DNA from 2 places in the Allorhizobium sp. Av2 genome. Region 2 is predicted to be linked to the other one. Evidence: riboswitches for the same ligand, from Rfam matches in the RefSeq annotation. Region 2 holds a riboswitch; the other holds the start of a gene.

Region 1 (7,209 bases), on a different replicon from region 2:
CATCCAGACCAATATCGGCGACCAGATCGAGGATCTGGGTTTTCAACAGGGTAACCCGGCGCGGATCACCGCCCATCGCCTGGTAATATTCATCGACCAGCGCTTCCAGATCCTTCAGCGGACCGTAGCTTTCCGCCCTGGTCAGCGGCGGCGTAAGATGGTCGATAATGACAGCGCTGGTCCGGCGCTTGGCCTGCGTGCCTTCGCCGGGATCGTTTACGATAAAGGGATAGAGATGCGGCACCGGACCCAGCACCGCTTCGGGATAACAGCTCTCACTCAGCGCCAGCGCCTTGCCCGGCAACCATTCCAGATTGCCGTGCTTGCCCATATGGATGATCGCGTGAACGCCAAATGTCTGGCGCAAAAATGCGTAGAAGGCGAAATAGCCATGCGGCGGCACCAGATCCGGCGAATGATAACTGTCCTTCGGATCGATATTATAGCCGCGCGCTGGCTGGATGCCGACCATCACCTTGCCAAACCGCAGCAGCGGCAGCGCGAAACCGTCGCCAGCGAAAAACGGATCGGCCTGCGGCTCCCCCCATCTGTCACTGACCTCCTGCCTGATTTTGTCAGGCAGCCTCGCGAAAAACCGCTGGTAATCGGCAAGCGGCAGGATCTCGCGGATCACCCTGCCCTTCACCGCCGCATTGGTGACACCGGCCATCAATGTCGCCATCAGTGCATCCGAGTTGGCGGGCAGGATGCCGGTGTCATAGCCTTCGGCCTTCAGGGCCTTCAACACTTCAAGGCTGGCGGCAGGCGTATCCAGCCCGACGCCATTGCCCAGGCGTCCATCGCGATTGGGATAATTGGCCATGATCAGCGCGACCTGCCGTTCAGGCACAGGTGTGTGCCTCAGCCGCGCCCAATTGGCGGCCAGACTGGCGACGAACGCCATGCGGCCTTGGTCCGGCGCATGGCTGACCAAGGTGGTTTCCACCCGCGCATCGTAGCGGGCAGCGGATTTGAAGGAAACGGCGCGGGTCAACACCCGCCCATCCACCTCCGGCAGGGCAACATTCATGGCGAGATCACGGGCGCTCAGCCCTTGCATCGATGCGTCCCAGACGGAGCGTGGCGACGAGGAAAACAGCGCCTGCAAGACCACCGCACCCTGTTCGTCCAGCACGGTCGAGGGCGCATCGGCACCCGGAACGGAAACGGCAAAACCTGTCGTGTTGACCACCACATCTGGAGCGGCCTGGTTAAAAATCATCCGCAGCGTCTCAACGCAAACGGCATCCTTCAGACTGGCGACAAACACCGGCAAGGCCCGCAGGCCCTGCGCTTGCAGCGCCTCAATCATCGCCTCAACCGGCGCGGTCTCGCCGCTCTGGACAAGGGCGCGGTAAAAGCAAAGGGCGACAATTGGCCCATCACCTGCAAGCACCTGCCATGCCTGAACGTCAATCGTCCCTCGCCCCGGCCACCACAGCCCGGCCTTCAACAACGGCAAGGCCTCTTGCGGTTTTGGTGCATTGGTCAGCAGCGCCTGCGCGTAGGAGACGAAGTGACTGGCATTGCTATCGCCGCCCTCAATCAGATAGGCCCAAAGCGCCGATAGATCCGAGGCATCCAGGTTTGAAAAAGCCTCCAGCCCGGCATCCGGCTTGTCGTCGCCGGGCAGAACGACAATTTTTATCCCATGGCGGCGGGCGCAGGCGTGCAGCGCTTCCAGCGCATAATGAAAATAGCTGGCCCCACCCAGCGCCCTGACCACGATCAGTTTCGCATGGCGGGCCGTGCGCTCGATATAGGTATCGACCGACATCGGATGTTTCAGCGCCATCAGGCTGGCCAGCCGCCATGTCGCGGTCTCGGCTTGCCGCGCTAGCGCCGCCGCGATGGCGGACAGCTCGGTATCGGCGGCGGACAGAAACAGGATATCCCCTGGCGTCTGGCCAAGGTCTATCGCGTCATCCCCGTCGCTAATCGAGCCTTGCTGGGCAAGCAGAAGATGCATGGCTTACGCTGCCGCCCGGATGGCATCGGCAATCGCCGATTGGTCGAGATCATGCAGGCCAATCACCACCAGTCGCGTCGTCCGTTGCTCGCCCGACGCCCAGGGCCGGTCATAATATTGGTCGATGCGGTTGCCGACCGCCTGTACCACCAGCCGCATCGGCTTGCCCGGCACATCCACGAAGCCTTTCAGCCGCAGCACGTCATGCGCTTCGATCACGGTCTTCAAGCCATCGACAAAGCGGTCCGGCTCGCGCACCTGCGGCAGATCGACGACAAAACTGTCAAATTCATCGTGATCGTGATGATGGTCATGCGCCTCGCCGCTCGCATGCAGCGCCTCATGCTCCAGCTCGTGATGGGATTTGCGATTGTCGATATCGGCTTCCGAGCCGGCACCGATGCCAAGCAGCACCATAACCGGCACATCGCCATTCTTCGCCTCGATCAGGGTCGGCTTGCGGCTCATCCGGGCGGTCACATCGGTTCGCACTTTGGCGAGGCCATCGGCATCGAGCAGATCAGTCTTGTTGAGAACGATCATGTCGGCGCAGGTCAGCTGATCCTCGAACAGCTCCTCGATCGGGCTTTCATGATCGAGACTGTCATCGGCGGCGCGCTGGGCATCGATCCGGTCGTGGTCATCGGCAAACCGGCCAGCGGCGACAGCGGCACTATCGACCACCGTTACAACGCCATCCACGGTAACGCGGGTGCGGATGTCAGGCCAGTTGAAGGCGGCCACCAGCGGCTGCGGCAAAGCAAGGCCGGAGGTCTCGATGACGATATGGTCGGGCAAGACATCCCGTGCCAGCAGCTTTTGCATGGTCGGCACGAAATCATCGGCAACGGTGCAGCAGATGCAGCCATTCGTCAGTTCGATAATGTCGTCCTCGGTGCAAGTCTCGGCGCCGCAACCTTTCAGTACTTCGCCATCCACACCCAGATCGCCAAACTCGTTAATGATCAACGCGATTTTCTTACCACCCGCGTTCATCAGCATATTGCGGATGATGGTTGTCTTACCAGCGCCGAGAAAGCCGGTGATCACAGTGACGGGAATTTTCTGTTGCAACATTGTTCAGCCTTTCATTTTCAGGGGCAGGCCAGCCGCGACGAAATAAACCTCGTCAGCGCTTGCCGCGATCAATTGATGAAGCCGCCCGGCATGGTCGCGGAAATGGCGCGCCATGCGGTTTTCCGGCACAATGCCAAGGCCGACTTCATTGGAAACAAGCACGATGGAGGCGGAAAGCCGGGGCAGCAGATCCGCAAGGGCCGCCGCCTCAGCAGCCATGTCGCGCCCCTCCTCCATCATCAGATTGGTCACCCAGAGCGTCAGGCAATCGACCAGCACCACCCGGCCTGGCGCATCGATATGCCTAAGCGTGTCCACCAGCGCCAGGGGCTCTTCATGCGTCACCCAAAGGCCGCCACGATCCTGCTGATGCTGGTCGATCCGGGCGCGCATTTCCTCGTCCCAGGCCCGCCCGGTCGCGAGATAATGACGCTCCAGGCCGGTCTCTGCACAAAGTTGTTCGGCAAAATGCGACTTGCCGGACCGCGCGCCTCCGAGAACGAAGACACGTTTCGAAACTGTGTCTGCCATGGAGTCAGTTTCCACCCGTTGGCGGCGTATAGAGCCCGCTGGAACGCGGCACAAAGCCCGGCCATGCGGATGGGGCCACATCGGTAGCGGATGGCGCAGAAGACCGCACATCCGGCCTTGGCTGCGACAGCGCCCCGCCAAAGGTGGAATTGGAACCCGGTGGCGCCTGGAATTGCTGTTGAGCAGGCCGCTCAGAAGGGCCAGAGGGCGCATGACGGGAAAAGGGCAGCAGCGCAAAAACCAGCGCCGCCAGCACAAGCAGCGCTAAGGCCGCACCTATGCTGCGTGATGACACGAGCGTCATAATGACCTGCCTCCATTGGGCGCAGGCGGCGTAATACAAAACGGCCAAATGACCGTGAAGCGGAGCCTAAAAGGCCCGCGATCAATCTGTTGCGCCACGACAACCTCCGTGCTGGCGTCGGGGATCTCTCCCCCAATTGGGCGTAAAGCCCGTCACGGACGGCAGGTCTCCTGGCTCACAGCGTCAAACCGGTACCATCACGGCACCAGTTCGCAGATTTTCCTCACCTTCCCGGAGTCCACGGCAAAATCGAAAAGGCGGACGATTCGTAGATAAAGAGGCGTCCAACCCCGGCAGATCGCTTTGCCACTCCAGTGGCTTTTCCGGCCTATCCGCTCACCGCACCGGCCACACCACGCGGCCCGCCATGCAAGGATCTTCAAAACCGGATTGAAAACCCTCGCTGTTCTACAGTCGCGGGGTCGGCTGCGTTTGGCATGCCCTGTCTGGGTCCACGCCTTCGCATTCCCTTTTGCTTTCCAGCCTCAATCTCTTCAGGCCGAAAACCATCCGCCTCTAGGGTTAGCAGAATGAGGTTTGAAGTCAATCTGCAAGCCATCAGCCATCGCTCTCTCGTGTCTTGGTACCCGCTATAGTTTTGGCGCGGTCAGGGAAAACAGCGAGCGGATCCGGGCTGAAATTTCTTCCGCCAGGCTTTCAGGGCCAAGCGTCTGATCATTGGTAATGGTCAGCACCTTGAACGCGCCCTGAGCGACCACATCACCGGTTTCAACCGAGGCAGCGCTGACTTTGATCTCGGCTTCATTGTGCTGCTTGTCCAGCCCCAGCCCACTTGCCATCGTCTCGACCCTGACCGTCAGAATCACCCGCGGCAGAACCTCGCTGCGCACCGTGGCAGCAACGGCAGAAGACAGTCGCCGCTCCACGCCCTGCACCAAGGCCAACGGCACTTTCGGACCCGCCAGCACGGTGACCGCGCGAATATCATAGTAAAACTTCTTCGGCGCTGATTGAAACAGCCCGGTCATGCACCCGGCAAGTGCCATGCAGATCGATAGAAAGGCAAAAACGCGCAAATACCGCAGCAAGGTCAAACTCCGCACAAAGATATGGCACGGACCATCAAAGCCAGAGCTTGCCGCAAGCTTATGCCATAAGTCCGCAACGGAGATAGACGTAATGAGGGCGTTTTGACGAATTATGCCGCCTTTTGCTGACCACAAAGCAGGGAATGTTGCGCAAAAGAAAATATGCGCTGGCTTCTTCTTAAACAAAGCCATTATAGGACCGTCTTGTGCCTGAAGGTCGACAACTCCACACCCTCTCAATGGTGAGAATTTCACCCGGAAAAGGCCTGCTTTGAGCGCGCCAAGATCAAGCTCAAATCTTAGCCGAAGCACAATAAATAGCCATGAATCTGCACAAACGCATAGCAGTCGCCCATTTATTGCACTGCCACAAATGCTTTCCCCGATGTATAAGCATGTCAACAGCTGAGGCGGGAGAGACCGCCGGATCAGCAAACAAGATCTCGAGGAAATGTCATGAACCCGATCCGCATTGCTAAAAACTGGATTAGCTATCGCCGCACTCTGTCCGAACTGGGCGGCCTGTCGAACCAGACCCTGTCCGATATCGGCATCACCCGTTACGACATCCGTCACATTGCCAACCGTTCGTTCCGTTAATCGGATCCGGTTTTAAAATTTGAATTGAATGTTCGAACGGCGCTTTTGGCGCCGTTTTCTATTTCTAACTCTCCAAACCAAGCTTGCATCTCCAAAGTGCAATTTGCTCTGTTCAAGATTGGAAGCGGCGGCAAGGCGTGATAAGCAGCCGCCATGACAGACAACAACTCCTATTCCCCTATTCACATCATTGGCGGCGGGCTGGCTGGCTCCGAAGCCGCATGGCAGATCGCTGAGGCGGGCGTGCCGGTCATTCTTCATGAGATGCGCGGCCTTCGCGGCACCGACGCCCATAAGACCGATAGCCTTGCTGAGCTTGTCTGCTCCAATTCCTTCCGCTCCGACGATGCCACCGCCAATGCGGTCGGGGTTATCCATGCGGAAATGCGGCTGGCCGGCTCGTTGATCATGGCCTGCGCCGACCGTCATCAGGTACCGGCGGGTGGCGCGCTTGCCGTTGACAGGGACGGCTTTGCCGAGGCCGTGACGCAGGCGCTGCAAGCTCACCCGCTCGTAACCGTGGTGCGCGAGGAAATCACCGGCCTGCCGCCGCGCGATTGGGATCTCAGCATCATCGCCAGCGGTCCGCTGACATCACCGGCACTGGCCGAGGCCATCCGCGCTGAAACCGGCGAGGACGCGCTTGCCTTTTTCGACGCCATCGCCCCCATCGTCCACCGTGACAGCATCAATATGGATATCTGCTGGTATCAGTCGCGCTATGACAAGGTTGGCCCGGGCGGTACGGGTAAGGATTACATCAACTGCCCGCTGGACGAGGCCCAGTATAACGCCTTCATCGATGCATTGATTGCCGGTGACGCAGTCGGCTTCAAGGAATGGGAAGGCACACCCTATTTCGACGGCTGCCTGCCCATCGAAGTCATGGCAGAACGCGGGCGTGAAACCCTGCGCCATGGACCGATGAAGCCGATGGGGCTGACCAATTCCCATAACCCTACCGTGAAAGCCTATGCCGTCGTGCAGCTGCGCCAGGATAATGCGTTGGGCACGCTCTATAATATGGTCGGCTTCCAGACCAAGCTGCGCTACGGCGCCCAGGCCGAGATTTTTCGGATGATCCCCGGTCTGGAAAACGCCGAATTCGCCCGGCTGGGTGGCCTGCACCGCAATACCTATATCCATTCACCAGTGCTGCTTGATCCGTCTCTTTCCCTAAAGAGCAGACCGGGCCTGCGTTTTGCCGGGCAGATCACCGGCTGCGAAGGCTATGTCGAGAGCGCCTCCATCGGTCTTCTGGCCGGTCGCTTTGCTGCTGCCGAGCGCAAGGGCGAAGCCCATAGCCCGCCGCCGGTGACAACGGCGCTCGGTGCGCTGCTCAACCATATTACCGGTGGCCATATCGTGTCCAATGACGAACCCGGCAAAAAGTCTTTCCAGCCGATGAACATCAACTTCGGACTGTTTCCGGATCTGGAGCCCGGCTCCATCGTCAAGCCAGAAGGCGTGAAGCGTTTCCGGGGCAAGGACAAGACTGTCATGAAGCGCCAGTTGATCGCCATCCGCGCCCTAACCCATTGCCGGGAATGGCTCGGCCTGCCGCCGCACATCCCACAGCCGGTTGCCGAAATGGAAGACGCGGGCCTTTAATACCGAGGCCCGAAGATCTCAATGGACGTGATTGTCCCATCCTACTCAAGAGGATGTCTTGTCAAACC
Region 2 (7,209 bases):
AACGCCGCCCTGCTGCCCTCGATTGGACTGCCGCCAAGCGTGATGTCAACGGACTGCATGGAGTATTATGGCGATATCAGCTATCTGAAGGGTGGTCTGATGACGTCAAGCATGATCACCGCCGTCAGCCCGACCTATGCCCGGGAAATCCTTTCGCCGCGCTTTGGCATGGGCCTTGAAGGCGTTCTCAAGCAGCGCAAGGACAAGCTGCGCGGTATCGTCAATGGGATCGATCCGGAAATCTGGAACCCGGCCACCGATCCGCATCTGTTCTCCCGCTTTGACCAGAAAACCATCGGCCTCAAGCGGTTGAATAAGGTGGATTTGCAAAACCAGTTTGGCCTCGACAACGATGACGGTCCGCTGTTTGCCGCCATTACCCGTATCACATGGCAAAAAGGCATGGATATGCTGGCGGAAGCCGCCAGCGAGATCATCGATGGCGGCGGTAAGCTGATCGTGCTCGGGCAGGGGGATCGCGCGCTGGAACAGGCGCTGATCGAGACTGCACAGCGTTTTCCTGGCCGCATGGCCGTCAAGATCGGCTATGATGAGGAAACCGCGCATCGCATTCACGGTGGTGCCGATTCCATCATTCAGCCCTCGCGTTTCGAACCCTGCGGCCTGACCCAGCTTTATGCTCTGCGCTATGGCTGTGTGCCGGTGGTGTCACGTACTGGTGGGCTGGCAGAAACCATTATCGATGCCAATGACGCAGCAATGTCTGCCAAGGCGGCAACCGGTTTCCAGTTTGACCAGATCACCACCGACGGTCTGCGCCACGCGCTTCGTCGGGCGTTGGACGCCTATGCCGTACCCCGCCATTGGCGGCGGTTGCAGCTTCAGGCCATGCGGGCACATTACAGTTGGGAGCGCAGCGCCGAACAATATGCCGCCCTTTATAATGCCGTCACTCATCGCCGTATCCCGGCGCGGACCAAGCTGGCTCGGAGCCTGCATTCATGACGGACTCAACGCCGGAAACCATGCGGGGGCGTATCAACGCCCACCGCGAATTGCTGATTTCACTTCTGACGGCAAGCCTGCAAGGACCTGAGGCCTTCAAGGATCTGATCCGTAGTCTCGAACAGGAAAGCCACCTTAGCGACGGACAGGAAGATCCCGGCGCGGTTCCAAACCGGGCGCTTTCCGAAGCTGCTGCCAAGGCGCGCGAAACCCGCGATATTCTTCAGGCAGCCAAGGCCCGCGCGGCAGACACACGCACAGAACCGCTCTCCTGAAGCAGAAGAGTAGGCCTTCCGAATGACTAACTTTCCATCACAAAATCGACTTGCCTGGTAAAACAGCGGATAAAAGCTTGCTGCTGAGCGCCAAGCTTTTATGGTTGGCGGGTGTTTATTGTCAAAGGTACCCCATGACCGTTTCCCCCAATTCATCCGCCTCACTTTGGTCGATCATCGATACCAAGACGCCTGACTTTATCGCCTTGAGCGACCGGATCTGGGGCATGCCGGAAACCTGCTACATGGAAGAATCGTCCGTCGCAGAGCATGTCGCCATGCTGAAGGCGGAGGGATTTCGCGTCAGCGAAAAATTGGCCGGAATCCCAACAGCCGTGATGGGCGAAGCAGGGGAGGGCGGTCCCATCATTGCGTTTCTGGGCGAATATGATGCCCTGTCCGGGCTCAGCCAGGAAGCGGGCGTCGCTGAACATAAGCCAATTGCCGCAGGTGGTAACGGCCATGGCTGCGGCCACAACCTGCTCGGCTCCGCAGCTCTCTTGGCCGCCGCTGCCCTGAAAGACTGGTTGAAAGAAAAAGGCTTGCCCGGTCGGGTGCGCTATTATGGTTGCCCAGCCGAAGAGGGCGGAGCCGCCAAGGCCTTTATGGTCAGGGCAGGGGCGTTCGAAGGCGTCGATATCGCCATCAGTTGGCACCCGAATTCCTTCGCTGGCGTACAGCGCACCACCTCGCTTGCAAATTCCCGTGTCGATTTCACTTTCCGGGGAAGGGCGGCCCATGCCGGATCAAACCCCGATCTGGGGCGCAGCGCTCTCGACGCGGTGGAACTGATGAGCGTCGGCGTCAATTATATGCGCGAACACATGCCATCCGATTGCCGCGTACACGCCGCCATTCTCGATGCGGGTGGTATTTCGCCAAATGTCGTACAGGCCTATGCCAAGGTTCGCTATCTGATCCGCGCCCCGGAACTGCAAGGCATGAAGACCCTTGTGGAGCGGGTCAAGAAAATTGGCGAGGGCGCGGCATTGATGACCGAGACCCGGCTGGAAACACAGGTGATCAGCGCCGTTTCCAACGTGCTGACCAATGGTCCGCTGATGGCGGCCATGCAGGAGGCCTGGGAAGAACTCGGCCCACCACCTTTTGATGCGGCGGACCGAGCTTTTGCCGAAACGATCCGCGCCGTGTTGACGCCGGAAGAAAAGTCGGCGCCCTGGCGTTTCGAGGGGCTGCCGGAACGCGATATCCCGCTTGCCGATTTCATTCTGCCCGCCCATGACCGCACGCCGCTGCTGACAGGGTCAACCGATGTCGGCGATGTCAGCTGGGTGGTGCCAACCGTCCAGGCCGATGGGCCAACCTGCGCCATCGGCACACCGTTCCATACCTGGCAATTGGTGACGCAGGGGAAAAGTCCGCTGGCGCACAAGGGCATGATCGCGGCGGCAAAGGTCATGGCCGCCACGGGCCGCGCCGCCTTTGAAAGCGAACAATTACGCGAAGCTGCTCTTGCCGATCTCGTCGCCCGTCGTAAGGGCCAGCCCTATCAAAGCCCCTTGCCTACCGACGCCGAACCGCCAATCGTTGAAATGGGTGGCCGTAAGTAAGAACCCGTATCCAGGGTCACTTTCAACGGTCTGCCTCCTTAAAGCTTTCCCGGATTTGTTCGGCGTGGCACCAAGCCGACCGGACAAATCCAAGGTATTTAGCTTGACGTTCTTTATGTAACGTTATAACAAAACCATGATATCGATATAGTTTGAAAACGGACTTGTGCGGAACCGCAACCCATGTCAGTGATAGATCCAAATGGTGCTGTGGCTTTGCAAAGAAGGCTGCGGCTGAAAAGGGAATACGGTGAGGCTTACCCAACAGGGACCGAAACCGTGGCTGCCCCCGCAACTGTAAGCGGCGAGTGGGCCTGCACGATGCCACTGGCGATAAGCCGGGAAGGCGCAGGCCAACAGCGACCCGCAAGCCAGGAGACCTGCCATTTAGATGTTCAACCGCAACGGACGGGGTGTTCCGATGGCAGCGATAAGACTTCAGGTCCGCCGAGAGGCGTGGCCATCCTTTCCTTGTTCAGACGATCCGGCCCGAGGCGCGGCACGCCTGATGTCCGGTCTACCGATGCAGGCTCCTGCATGAGCTGTGATGGTCATGGTGCCTCGCTTGAGGTGAGGGGGCTCAGCTATGGGCCAACGGGCGCGCGATCTCTGATAAAAAACGTAGATTTTACGCTTGCCGCTGGTGAGCGTCTGGCCATTATCGGCCCGAATGGAGCTGGCAAGACATCGCTGCTGCGCTGCCTTTATCGTGCCGTGCGCCCCAGTGAGGGCAGGGTGCTGCTCGACGGGCAGGATCTATGGACAATCGATCCGCGGACGGTTGCCCGCCGGATCGCAGTCGTAGTCCAGGAAATGCCGGCAGATTTCCCTTTTACCGTCGAAGATATCGTCATGATGGGCCGAATTCCCTGGCAGAAAAGCGCATGGAAAAGGTCGCAGGGTACCGGAGACGACAAAGCCAGAGCGCTGCATGCCATGGATCACCTCCATGTCACCGATCTGGCGCGACGTGATTTTGCGACTTTGTCAGGCGGCGAAAAGCAACGCGTTCTCGTCGCAAGGGCGCTGGCGCAAGACCCGCAATTGCTCATTCTGGATGAGCCATCCAACCATCTCGATATTCGCAACCAGTTGGAAATTCTCGATCTGCTGCGTGGTCTCGGCATCACCATCGTGACCACGCTGCATGACATCAATCTTGCCGCAGGCTTTGCCACGAGAGCAATTATCCTGAAGGACGGACAGATGATTGCCGAGGGCTGTCCGCACGATGTCCTGACCGCAGACCATCTGTCCGCAGCCTTCACCGTTCAAACCCATGTCCACAGCCTGGATGGCGGCGCAACCCGCAATTTTTCCTTCGCGCTCAGTGCCTGATCCGCAACCCATTGGACCATTTATGAAAAACGTACTTCTCACTTTCGTGCTCTCAACCTTTCTTGCAGCAGTCAATCTCACCGCAGCCGCAGCGGAACCCGTGACCGTCAAGAGCTGTAACCGTGAGGTTACCTTTGATACAGCCCCGCAACGCGCCGTTTCCAATGACGTCAACCTGACCGAAATGATGCTGGCGCTGAAATTACAGGACCATATGGTCGGCTATACCGGGGTCTCCGGCTGGAAGACGCTGGACGAAAAATTGCGCGACGGCGTCAGCCAATTGCCGGAACTATCGCCGAAATATCCGAGCAAGGAAGTCCTGCTCAATGCCAATGCGGATTTCTATTTCGCTGGCTGGAATTATGGCATGAAGGTCGGCGGCGAGGTGACACCGGATACGCTCAGCCCATTGGGCATCAAGGTCTATGAACTGACGGAAAGCTGCATTCATATCATGGCCAAGGCCAAGCCGACCATGGACGATATGTTCGTTGACCTCATCAACTTGGGGCGAATATTCCGTGTCCAAGACAGGGCAGAGGCATTGGTTGCAGGCTATCGTCATCAATTGGCGAAAATCCAGGCCAAAATCAGTCCAACCGACAAGCCCGCAACCGTTTTTGTCTATGATTCCGGTGAACAAAAGCCGTTCACATCAGGCCGCTTCGGGATTCCGACAGCGATGATCGAAGCCGCTGGCGGCGTCAATATAATGGATGACGTGCAGAAAAGCTGGACGGAAGTGTCATGGGAACCGGTGATCGAGCGGAATCCGCAGGTGATTATCATCGTTAACTATGGCGAAGTGACCGCGCAGCAGAAGATCGATTATATGAAGCATAACCCGGCCTTCCAGAATATCGACGCTGTGAAAAATGATCGTTTCGTTGTGCTTGACTATGTCGAGGCAACCCCGGGACCGCGCAATATCGATGCCATCGCCCGTCTGGCCCAAGCCTTTCATCCGCAAAGTCTGTAAGTCTTGACTTTCATTAGACGTATATGTGTGCCGATCCTGCTGGTTCTGACGATCATCGTCGTCGTCAGTGCCGGTATTTCACTGGGTGCGGCTCCCATTCCTGTTGCCACCGTCTGGAAGATCCTCGCCAATCACCTGGTCCCGGGAAGTTTTCCGGTGGATTGGCCAGCGGGGCGGGTGAGCATCGTCTGGGATGTTCGATTTCCACGCGTGCTACTCGGTGGACTTGTCGGGGCTGGGCTGGCGCTAACCGGGGCGGTCCTGCAACCAGCGACCCGAAATCCACTCGCCGATCCGCATCTGCTCGGCGTCTCCTCTGGCGCCGCTTTCGGTGCAATCCTCGCGTTGCTGCATACCGGCATGGTCTTCGGACTGCTGACCGTACCGCTTTTCGCATTTGGCGGGGCGCTGCTCGCCACCGCCACGGTGGGACTGGTGGCGGGATTGACCCGTAGCCTTCAGGCCGACCGGCTGGTGCTGTCGGGCGTGATTGTCGGATTTTTCTTCACCGGGCTTGGGAATCTGCTGGTCTTTCTCGGAGATCCCCGCGCCACCCAAACCGTAACCTTCTGGATGTTGGGTGGGCTTGGCCTTGCCCAATGGCAGCATCTGATTTATCCCGCCGCCGTGCTCGCTGGTGGACTTTGCTATCTCCTGCCCAATGCGCGCTTGCTGAATGCCTTGGCCATGGGAGATGAGACGGCGGCGACCCTGGGCGTACCCGTCGCTCGGTTTCGCCTGACGCTATTTGTGATCTCGGCACTGATAACAGGGACAATGGTCGCTTTTTCAGGTGCCATCGGCTTTGTCGGCCTCATGGTTCCCCATATGGTGCGAGCACTGGCAGGATCAGACAATGTCCGCGTCCTGCCGCTCTCGGCGCTGACGGGCGCATTGGTGCTGATCCTCGCCGATCTCGTCGCAAGACTGGCCGTTGCACCGGAGGACATGCCGATTGGCATCGTCACAGGTCTTGCCGGATGCCTCGCCTTTCTCTGGATCATGCGCAAGGCCCGACCCGGCGCATAGACGGCGAGACTAGGCAGACAGAGCCTTCGCCAATTGGTGTATATGCGCCGCGCCAATGCCGCAGCACCCACCAATCATCGTTGCACCCGCGTCAGCCCAATCGCATGCAAAGCGGCAATAGGCATCATCGGTCAGGTCGGCGCGGGTCTCATGCAGGCCTTCATTCGCCGCAGCCTCCCCCTGCTCGCCTTCAAAGGCATTGGCATAGACACCGATGTCCAGGAAAACACCTTTTTGCCTGAATGTCGCGGCCGCCACATCGACGGCCGCCTTCATAACTTCCGGCTTGCTGCAATTGAACAGCAGCGCCGATGCGCCAGAGCCAGCCGCCCAAAGAGCCGCATCCTCAACCAATTCGCCGGAGCGAAGCTTCGGCTCGCCTCCAGCGTCCTGTCCCGCTTCATCGGCCAGCGTAAACGAAATCCAGAAGGGCTTGCCTGTTGCGGCAACCGCTTTTTGAACGGCTTCGCCTTCGGCAATCAGGCTGAGCGTTTCTCCAAGCCACACATCGACGAAGGGCGCAAGGTTGGCAACCAGCACATCCAGATAGGCATCAACCGTCGATGGATCAAAATTCTGCGGCTCATAGGAACCGAAGATCGGAGGCAACGAACCAGCCACGAGCACCTTTCGTCCGCCAGCATCCGCCGCCTGCCGCGCCAACTGCCCCGATAGCGCAATCAGCGACGGGCCTTCGCTCTGGAAACGCTCTTCGCCGATATGAAACGGCACCAATGCATAAGAGTTGGTTGTCACCACATCCGCACCGGCCGCAATGAATTCCGCATGCACCTGGCGAACGATGTCAGGAGAATTGATAAGGGCGAGCGCCGACCATTCCGGCTGCTTCAACTCCGCACCGAGCCGAAGAAGTTCGCGGCTCATGCCGCCGTCGAGAATACGAACCTTTGTCATACATATAGTCCTGTTGGTTATCGCCGGATTGGAACCTGCGCCTCGACCACCCGGAAGCAACGGGCAATGATCGCGGTAAGAGCGAGATAGAAGAGGGTGACGACGATCAGCGGCTCATAGACGAGCAGCGTAT

The links. Region 2 has a riboswitch for cobalamin ahead of FS819_RS18265 (ABC transporter ATP-binding protein). Riboswitches for the same ligand answer to the same signal wherever they lie in the genome.
Region 1: another riboswitch for cobalamin. It lies ahead of FS819_RS08550 (hypothetical protein); the one in region 2 lies ahead of FS819_RS18265 (ABC transporter ATP-binding protein).

Annotation. Positions count from the first base shown of each region.
Region 1 is NZ_CP192696.1:1,780,135-1,787,343, forward strand. Features, by position in the region: gene cobN (cobaltochelatase subunit CobN) at 1-1,969, opposite strand, end outside; gene cobW (cobalamin biosynthesis protein CobW) at 1,973-3,046, opposite strand; gene cobU (bifunctional adenosylcobinamide kinase/adenosylcobinamide-phosphate guanylyltransferase) at 3,050-3,577, opposite strand; gene FS819_RS08550 (hypothetical protein) at 3,582-3,881, opposite strand; cobalamin riboswitch at 4,025-4,407, opposite strand; gene FS819_RS08555 (hypothetical protein) at 4,472-4,930, opposite strand; gene FS819_RS08560 (DUF1127 domain-containing protein) at 5,387-5,530, shown strand; gene trmFO (methylenetetrahydrofolate--tRNA-(uracil(54)-C(5))-methyltransferase (FADH(2)-oxidizing) TrmFO) at 5,684-7,141, shown strand; gene FS819_RS08570 (hypothetical protein) at 7,187-7,209, opposite strand, start outside.
Region 2 is NZ_CP192697.1:41,253-48,461, reverse strand. Features, by position in the region: gene glgA (glycogen synthase GlgA) at 1-966, shown strand, start outside; gene FS819_RS18275 (hypothetical protein) at 963-1,241, shown strand; gene FS819_RS18270 (amidohydrolase) at 1,376-2,812, shown strand; cobalamin riboswitch at 2,999-3,214, shown strand; gene FS819_RS18265 (ABC transporter ATP-binding protein) at 3,350-4,150, shown strand; gene FS819_RS18260 (ABC transporter substrate-binding protein) at 4,173-5,132, shown strand; gene FS819_RS18255 (FecCD family ABC transporter permease) at 5,160-6,161, shown strand; gene FS819_RS18250 (homocysteine S-methyltransferase family protein) at 6,171-7,076, opposite strand; gene FS819_RS18245 (ABC transporter permease) at 7,094-7,209, opposite strand, start outside.